DNA from 2 places in the Rhodoferax sp. ZS1R25 genome. Region 1 is predicted to be linked to the other one. Evidence: predicted binding sites of a transcription regulator. Region 1 holds the regulator's gene; the other holds the start of a gene.
The links. Region 1 encodes NrdR, which represses ribonucleotide reductase genes. Its sites were predicted from a motif close to CACNANATNTNGTG; they were not measured.
Positions count from the first base shown of each region.

Region 2: a site for NrdR is predicted at 2,723-2,736, ahead of AC097R_RS05180 (ribonucleoside-diphosphate reductase subunit alpha). Genes of this name have one in related genera too.

Region 1 covers NZ_JBWMAZ010000002.1:703,567-708,339, reverse strand. The annotation lists gene AC097R_RS14125 (PilW family protein) at 1-534, opposite strand, end outside; gene pilV (type IV pilus modification protein PilV) at 531-1,112, opposite strand; gene nrdR (transcriptional regulator NrdR) at 1,273-1,722, opposite strand; gene glyA (serine hydroxymethyltransferase) at 1,738-2,982, opposite strand; ZMP/ZTP riboswitch at 3,024-3,152, opposite strand; gene AC097R_RS14105 (lytic transglycosylase domain-containing protein) at 3,171-3,989, opposite strand.
Region 2 covers NZ_JBWMAZ010000001.1:1,093,117-1,097,889, forward strand. The annotation lists gene AC097R_RS05180 (ribonucleoside-diphosphate reductase subunit alpha) at 1-2,624, opposite strand, end outside; gene ampD (1,6-anhydro-N-acetylmuramyl-L-alanine amidase AmpD) at 2,989-3,588, opposite strand; gene AC097R_RS05190 (sigma-54-dependent transcriptional regulator) at 3,581-4,773, opposite strand, start outside.

The DNA of each region.
Region 1 (4,773 bases):
GGTCCCAACAGTCACATGAAAGATGCTTGAATAGCGTTCATCGCGAGTACTGGGTATTACACTCACTGCTTTTCCATTGCAGTTAATCATTGAACCATCGGCTGTACCGGAGCCAGGAAAAGTCTCCAGTGCTTGATATCGAAGAATCAATATGTCACTGCCGTAGCCGAGGACACTAGCGGTCCGCGCCGAGGCGGAATTTAATGGATCCGATGCGCTAATTAGCGAGTTGTTAAATCCATAAATATTTGGATATATGTTGGCTGCAACTTCTGCTGCAGTTGGAGGTTGAGTTGCATAGCGTAGTTCCTTAAAACCTGCCTGGACTGCGATACGCTGAATAACATCTGATGCAAAGCGTCCATTGTCTCTGAGTTGCGAGGCAGTATCCACCGCGTTGAAACCCTTGCGTGCGACCACCAATGTTGTGAGTGCCACAATGACAATAATTAAACTGATGGCGAGCGCGACCATTAACTCGATTAAAGTCAATCCCCGTTGGTGGCATGATTTAAGGCGTAAAGAGTGTTTCATGTTGCACTCCCCGCGGTCACAGGTACTACAACACTTGGGACACCTGCACGTTCAAGTCCGGCCGAGCCTGTTTGCCCTCTATTGGTAGAGCCGCGGGTCCACCCAATCTTTACTACCATCACTGAACCGGTATCTGTGCATGTCCACTGTGGCACCCCAGTCGCGTCAAAGGGCGCTGCATCAAAGCAAACGGTAACTCTTGCGCCAGGTAGTTCGTTGTCAACGCGCGTTAGCCATTCCGTCATCTCTGCGTTTGCCACATCATTTGCTGTTGAGCAGGTTGAAGCAGCCGCCACATTTAGACAATAAGTTTGGGTAGAAAAGGTGAGTGGGCTTGTGAATGTACCGATATAAGGATTGTTCGTTGTTTTAACGCCTTCTGATTTATTCCCTCGCACCATGTCTGCAAGTTCCCTTGCGAGAACCACGGCTGATGATTGGAGTTTTGCTTCTCGATTGGACTGCAGCGATGCTGCTTGCATGCCCACCATCCCAAGCAAACCGACAGTCAATACAAATATTGATACAAGCACTTCAACCAGCGAAAATCCTTGCTGATATATACCGCGATTGTTCAAGGAGCGCCTGCGGTGACTCCCAAAATTGGGTAAGAGAACGGAACAGTGTTGCATGTTTGAATGCTACATAGCCGGTCCAAGAAAAGCCAGCCATTGGCTCACCGTGTGTCGGCTCAGCATTGCCATTGAGCGGCTCAATGAGGCGCGTATTTGTGTGTGCTTACCGACTAACTTCATCCACCAACGTCTTGAACTCATCAATATCCTCAAAACTCCGGTAAACGCTTGCAAAGCGCACGTAGGCGACTTTGTCGAGCTTTTTGAGTTCGCGCATGACGAGTTCGCCGATGCGGGTGGACTGGACTTCGCGCAGGCCCAGGTTGAGGAGTTTTTCTTCGATGCGCTCGATGGCGCTGTCGATTTGCTCGGTGCTCACAGGCCGCTTGCGCAGGGCCAAGTTCATGGAGGCGAGCAGTTTGGCGCGTTCAAACTCGATGCGGCGGCCATCTTTTTTGACGATAGCCGGAAAGTTGACGTCCGGGCGCTCGTAGGTGGTGAAGCGCTTTTCGCATGAGCCGCACTGGCGGCGGCGGCGGATGAAGTCCCCGTCTTCAGAAATCCGGGTCTCCACCACCTGGGTTTCCGAATGACTGCAAAACGGGCACTTCATCGTGGGCGAGCCTGATTACTTGTAAACCGGGAAGCGAGAGGTCAGCGCATGTACCTTGGCGCGCACGGCCGCGATGTTGGCCTCGTCGCGCGGGTTGTCCAACACATCGGCAATCAGGTTGGCCGTGGCGCGGGCTTCCTCGTCCTTGAATCCACGGGTGGTCATGGCGGGGGTGCCGATGCGCACGCCGCTGGTGACCATGGGCTTCTCGGGGTCGTTGGGGATTGCGTTCTTGTTGATGGTCATGTGGGCGGCGCCCAGCACGGCCTCGGCTTCCTTGCCGGTAATGCCCTTGGAGCGCAGGTCCACCAGCATCACATGGCTGTCGGTGCCACCGCTGACGATACGCAGTCCGCGTGCGGTCAGGGTTTCGGCCACGATCTTGGCGTTGCGGACCACTTGTTGCTGGTAGGCCTTGAACTCCGGCGCCAGCGCTTCCTTGAACGCAACGGCTTTGGCAGCGATCACGTGCATCAGCGGGCCGCCTTGCAGGCCGGGGAAGATGGCGCTGTTGATCGCCTTTTCGTGCTCGGCCTTCATCAGGATGATGCCGCCACGGGGGCCACGCAGGCTCTTGTGGGTGGTAGAGGTGACCACATCGGCGTGCGGTACAGGGTTGGGGTACACGCCTGCGGCGATCAGGCCAGCGTAGTGGGCCATGTCCACCATGAAGATGGCGCCCACGGCTTTGGCTACTTTGGCAAAACGCTCAAAGTCGATGGCCAGGGAATAGGCGGATGCGCCAGCAATGATCAGTTTGGGCTTGGTTTCATGGGCTTTGCGCTCCATGGCGTCGTAGTCGATCGCTTCATTGGCGTCCAGGCCGTAGCTCACCACGTTGAACCATTTGCCACTCATGTTCAGGGCCATGCCGTGGGTCAGGTGGCCGCCTTCGGCCAAGCTCATGCCCATGATGGTGTCGCCAGGCTTCAGGAAGGCGAGGAAAACGGCTTCATTGGCCGATGCGCCGCAATGGGGCTGCACGTTAGCGGCTTCGGCGCCAAAAATCTGCTTGATGCGGTCGATGGCCAGTTGCTCGGCCACGTCCACGTGCTCACAGCCACCGTAGTAGCGGCGGCCGGGGTAGCCTTCGGCGTATTTGTTGGTCAGCTGGCTGCCCTGGGCGGCCATGACGGCGGGGGAGGCGTAGTTTTCGCTGGCGATCAGCTCGATATGGTGTTCCTGGCGTGCGTTTTCGGCCAGGATGGCAGCCCACAATTCGGGGTCGGCTTGTTCAACAAGGATGTTGCGGTCGTACATGGCAGTCCTAAAAGACAAAGGGCCTGTGGGTCTGAAAGACACAGGGCTGCCCAGGCGAACGGCTGATCACAAACCCGAAAAGGGGTTGCGGCACGCTTCCCAGTGGTGTCCCACGTCAGCGCCGATGATCCGGGTGGATCAGGCGCCTATCGCCAGTTGCGTGCAATGCGGAGTTTACCCGACTCGGCTCAGGAGTTGGCGAGGCTGGCTACGTTTTCCACCGTGGCGGGAGTCGCCGTAGAGGGTGCCTGCAGCTTGACGGGCACCGGCATGGGCGATGCCATAGGCACTGCGCGGCCAGAGGCGACCAGTTGCAGGCGGGCATGCTCTGCCAGCACCTTGGCGCTGTAGCCACCGTCTTCTTCCATGTTGGCGGCACCCACATAGAACTTCAGTCCGCCTTCGATGGAGCCAGCGCGGGCGATGCACTCTTGCAGCACCTTCACGCCCACGCGCAGGTTGGACACAGGGTCAAAGGCTGCCAGCTTGCCGCCAAAGTTCTCGTACTTGTCGCTATGCACCTTGGTCATGACCTGCATCAGGCCTTGGGCACCCACATGGCTTTGTGCAAACGGGTTGAAGCCCGATTCAATTGCCATCACCGCGAGGATCAGCGTTGGGTCCATCTTGGTCCGTTGGCCGGTCTCATAGGCTTCGGCCACCAAGGCGCTCAGGGGTTCTGGCGCTATGCCGTACTTGCGGCTGAGCCAAAAGGCCACGGCCGCTTGCTGCTTGGGCAAGCCTTGCGGGTTGGTGGCGGTGGCGCGGTCCACGGCTTCGGGTTCGGTGAGCAGGCCGGTCTCGGCCACATGGCGGTTTTGCAACCAGCCCATCAGCTGAACTTCACCGGCTTGGCGGATTTCGGGTTTTGCCGTCAGGGTGATAACGGCAAACATGACGGCCAAGCCCAGCAGGGCGAAGCCGTTGTGTGTGATTTCAAAGAAACCTTGGGCAATGTCTGACGCAACGATGCGCAGGCCCTTGGTGAATTGTTGAGTCGCTGTCATAGCTCTTCCTTCTTTGGCGGGGGCCGGGACCTTGGCGCTGTTGTTCAGCGGGGCGGTTCAGACACCTCGTTTGGGTTGGTACGCTATCAATATCCTGCGGCGTCGTCTCGACATGTGCAGCGATTTGAATATGCCGGGTTCGGCAGCGGGGCGGGTTATCCCTAGTCAAAACTTGGAATGGGCGGATTCTAGGGGGCTTTCATATACATAGTCAACAATAACAAATCGATTCTTTATATTCATGATGATTTTAAGAGGGCGTTTTGGGAGGTAAAACAGCCAAAAGCCAGGCAAATAGAGTGCAGGCCTCAATCCCTCCAATCGGCCCCTCAAGATCCATTGAAAGATCGATTTGCATCTCGTCTGGCCGATGACTAGAGTGGGGCGGTCTGCAGTTGCAGGCGAATTACCGGCAGTAGCCAGTCCGTGCTGAAGGCACCGTGATAAAGCGGCCCCGGTAACTTCAAAGGAGGCAATCTATTGCTTCTAGACCGCTTGGGACGCCATACTCCCCTGCGGCAACCCCGGATGGCATGGACCTGTGGTCAGCCATCGAGCCCGGCACCTGTCTGTGAAGACTGGTGTCGGGCTTTCTTGTTTTGTGCGATGTCTTCTGGGGGAATTGCACTGCCCCTCTATATAGATAGCGCAGGTGCCAAAGCCCTCCTGTAGAAGCGCACGTTCACTATGCTATGCATTTGATAGCTGCTCGCGCAATGAATACGGGGGCTAGGGCCTTGTTTTCTTTAAAAATAAGGCGTGAGCAGCGGCTGGCTTGCCACAC
Region 2 (4,773 bases), on a different contig from region 1:
TAGATGTTCAGCGACTGCGCTTGGTCAATCCATTTCTGGCGACGTGCAGCGGCTTCCACCAGCCAGCGGGTTTCCACTTCAAACGCAGTGGCGTACAGCTGCTTGATTTCTTGGGGCACACGGTCGATGGGGCTCAGCGATCCGTCGAAGTGCTTCAGGTCCATCACCATCACGTCGTCCCACAGGCCCAGGGCCTTGAGGTCACGCACCAAGTAGCTGTTGATGACCGTGAATTCACCGGACAGGTTGGACTTCACCGACAGGTTGCCGAAGCAGGGCTCGATGGATGCATCCACGCCGATGATGTTGGAGATGGTGGCAGTCGGCGCAATGGCTACGCAGTTGGAGTTGCGCATGCCGTCCGCGGCGATTTTCTTGCGCAGCGCGTCCCAGTCCAGGGTGGAGGAACGATCGACCTCCACATAGCCACCACGGGCTTGTGCCAGCATGTCCAGGGTGTCAAGTGGCAAGATGCCCTTGTCCCACAGCGAACCCTTGAAGCTGGAGTACTGGCCACGTTCGCGGGCCAGTTCGGTCGAGGCCCAGTAGGCGTAGTAGCTGATCGCCTCCATGGATTCGTCAGCAAACTGCACGGCAGCGTCGCTGGCGTAAGGAATGCGCAGTGCGTACAGGCTGTCCTGGAAGGCCATGACGCCCAGGCCCACGGGGCGGTGGCGCATGTTCGAGTCTCGTGCCTTCTTCACTGCGTAGTAGTTGATGTCGATCACGTTGTCCAGCATGCGCATGGCCGTGGAGATAGTGCGTTTGAGCTTGTCGTGGTCCAGCTTGCCGTCTTTCAAGTGCTGGCGCAGGTTGACCGAGCCCAGGTTGCAGACTGCGGTTTCGGTGTCGCTAGTGTTCAGCGTGATCTCGGTACACAGGTTGGAGGAGTGCACGACACCAGCGTGTTGTTGGGGCGAACGCACGTTGCAGGCGTCCTTGAACGTAATCCAAGGATGGCCGGTTTCAAACAGCATCGTCAGCATCTTGCGCCACAGGTCGCTGGCCTCCACGGTGCGCGAAGGCTTGATCTCGCCACGCGCGGCCTTGGCTTCATAAGCCACATAGGCTTTTTCGAAGTCCGCACCAAACAGGTCATGCAGATCGGGCACGTTGGAAGGCGAGAACAGAGTCCAGCTGCCCTTTTCCATCACGCGACGCATGAACAGATCGGGGATCCAGTTGGCGGTATTCATGTCGTGCGTGCGGCGGCGATCATCGCCAGTGTTCTTGCGCAGTTCTAGGAACTCTTCGATGTCCAAGTGCCACGATTCGAGGTAGGTACAAACCGCGCCTTTGCGCTTGCCGCCTTGGTTCACCGCAACGGCGGTGTCGTTCACCACTTTGAGGAACGGCACCACGCCTTGGGATTCGCCGTTGGTGCCCTTGATGTGGGAGCCCAGTGCGCGCACGCGGGTCCAGTCGTTACCCAGGCCGCCGGCAAATTTGGACAGCAGCGCGTTTTCCTTGATGGACTCGTAAATGCCGTCCAGGTCATCGGGCACGGTGGTTAGGTAGCAACTGGAGAGCTGCGAGCGCAGGGTGCCGCTGTTGAACAGCGTGGGCGTGCTGGACATGAAGTCAAAGCTGGACAGCACTTCATAGAACTCGATGGCACGGGCTTCGCGGTCGATCTCGTTGAGTGACAGACCCATGGCCACGCGCATGAAGAAGGCTTGGGGCAGCTCGATGCGGGTTTTGCCTTCGTGCAGGAAGTAGCGGTCATACAGGGTCTGCAGGCCGAGGTAATCAAATTGCAGGTCGCGGCTGGCCTTGACGGCAGCGCCCAAACGCTTCAGGTCGAACTGCAGCAGCTTTTCGTCCAACAACTCGGCATCGACGCCGCGCTTGATGAAGCCGGGGAAGTAGTCTGCGTACGCTTCCTGCATATCGGCCTGGGCCACATCACGTCCCAACACTTCGCGGGAGATGGTGTGGAACAGCAAACGCGCGGTGGCATAGGTGTAGTCCGGGTCTTTTTCGATCAGGGTACGGGCCGCCAGGATGGATGCTTTGTACACCTCGTCCATGGGTACACCGTCGTACAGGTTGCGCATGGTCTCAGCCACGATGGGGTCGGCCTTGACATCGGCACCCAGACCCGAGCAGGCCGTTTCAATGCGCGACTGGAGCTGTTTCAGGTCCAGCGCAATGCGTTGACCGCCTTCGAGCACATGGATGGTGGGCACGGCAGGGGCGGCTTGCGCCACTTGCTTGGCGCGTTCTTGCGTGCGACGTTCGCGGTACAGCACGTAGGCGCGGGCGATCTCGTGGTGGCCGCCGCGCATCAGTCCCAGTTCCACCTGGTCCTGCACGTCTTCAATAGGGAAAGTGCCGCCGCCTGGACGCGAGCGCATCAGCGCGCGGATCACCTGCTGGGTCAAACCGTCCACGGTTTCGCGCACGCTGGCCGAGGCCGCGCCCTGGGTACCGTGCACGGCCAGGAAGGCCTTCATCAGGGCAACGGCAATTTTGTTGGGCTCGAACGGAACCACGGCGCCATTGCGGCGAATGATTTGGTAGTGGGCCAGGGTGTTGACCGCACCGCCTTCTGCCGAAGCCGTGCTGTGCGCAGTCAGCAGGGTGGCAGTGGGGGTGGGGCTTACGGTAGAAATGGATTGCATGATTTCCTCGTCTAAATCAGTGTTTTTATGTGCGTCTGGTGACCCGCCGGCTGGCGCTGTAGGGGTCGAATTCGTCAGTGTGCGTCTTCACCAGCGCACACTATATCTGGGGTCTGGGGTGGTGACAAGCCACTACCGGTAGTGTACCGCGTGCTTGTGGGGTGGTGCCGCCATGGTTGTTTGTGAGGTGGCCGCAAGGCCACAATCGCAAGCCCTTGCCAGACGGGCTTTTCCGCGTCTGCAGCGCCATTTGATGCGCCTTCCGGGGGCATTTGCTCTTGCGGGGCGCATGGCTGCTACGCGCGCTGCTTTGGTGTGTACGGATGCGTACTTTGCGGGGACGCCAAACGGCGCCGAAATATTTTTATTTCGTTACCAAACTGTGGGCGTCGGCCGGAAAGCTGGTGTCTGGAAGCCCCAGGCTTTTGTGCAGCTGTGCCCATTCGAAACCGGGCCCGGGGTCGGCTTTGCGTCCCGGCGCGATGTGCTCATGCCCCGCGATGTACTGGATGGGATAGCGCTGGGCAATGGCTGGGCACAAGGCCTGCAAGGCTTCGTATTGCGCCGGCTCGAAGGTGTGGCCCTCCAGTCCTTCCAGTTCAATGCCAACGGAGTCGTCGTTGCAGTTGTCTCTGCCGCGGTAGTGGGAGACGCCGGCGTGCCACGCGCGGGCATCACAGTTCACAAACTGCCAGATATCACCGTTGCGCTGCACAAAGAAGTGGGCCGATACCTGCATCCCTTCGATGCTTTTGAAGTAAGGGTGCGCATTCCAGTCCAGCGTGTTGGTGAACAGGCGTTGCACCTGGCCCGTGCCGTACTGGCCCGGTGGCAGGCTGATGGAGTGCAGCACGATGAGATCCACCCGCGCCGAAGCCGGGCGTGGGCCGAAGTTGGGCGACTCCAGGCGGTGCGCGAACCTGTACCAGCCGTCCTGCCATAGCGCGGTGTGCTGATCAGGCATCCGGCGCTTCGTCCGAGGCATGGGGCACGTCGATCTGCAGGCGCGCCATACGGTAGCGTATCTGGCGCAGGCTGATGCCCAGTCGCTGGGCCGCCACCGTGCGGTTGTAGCGCGTCTCTTTGAGGGTGCGCACCAGGATTTCACGCTCTTGCATATCCAGGTGGCGTTGCAAGTCTTCAGGAATCTCAATGGGTGCAGCGACAGGCGGCGGGGCGCTTGCCTGCAGCGGGACGGGGGCTGTCTGGGGCGCATCTGCGTTGTCAGTGCGTAGCGGTACCGGGCTGGTGGCCAGCGGGTGGGTGTCGAGCTCCAGCACGGTGCCGTCGGAGAGTGCTACGGCGCGGTGCAGCAGGTTTTCCAGTTCCCGGACATTGCCCTGCAGGGGCAGTTGTGCAAGCTGATCCATGGCGTGGGGTGACAGCTGCGCTACAGCTGAGCCTGACTCCTGGGCGATACGCGACAACAAGGCGCCACACAAAGCGGGCAAATCCTCACAGCGCTCCCGCAGCGGCGGGATATAGATATCGATCACGTTCAGGCGGTAAAACAAATCCTGGCGAAAGCGCCCTGCCTGGACTTCGACGCTCAGGTCCTTGTGGGTGGCGCTGACGATGCGCACGTCCACGGCCTCCTCCTGGTGTGAGCCCAGAGGGCGCACATTGCGCTCCTGGATGGCGCGCAGCAGCTTGGATTGCATGGCCAGAGGCAGATCACCAATCTCGTCGAGAAACAGGGTGCCACCGTGTGCCGCCTGGAAGAAGCCGCTGCGGTCCTGCGTAGCCCCGGTGTAGGCGCCTTTGCGGGCCCCAAAAAATTCGGCCTCCATCAGGTTCTCGGGGATGGCGCTGCAGTTGACTGCGACCCAGGGGCCCGTGGCACGGTGGCTGTTGGCGTGCACGGCGCTGGCCACCAGCTCCTTGCCGGTGCCCGATTCGCCGCGTACCAGCACCGGTGCCATGCTGCGCGCCACTTTGACAATGCGCTCTTTCACACTTTGCATGGTGGCCGAGGTGCCAGCGAGGCGGTCCAAGGCGGTGAGGCCGGACGGGTGGACGACTGCGTTGCCTGTTTTGGGGGTACTGGGTTTGGCGCTGGTTGCTGCGGGCGCGTTGGACGAGACGCCCTGCAGTGCGTTGGCCACGGCACTGCGAAACTGCTTCAGGTCCACCGGCTTGGTCAGGTAAT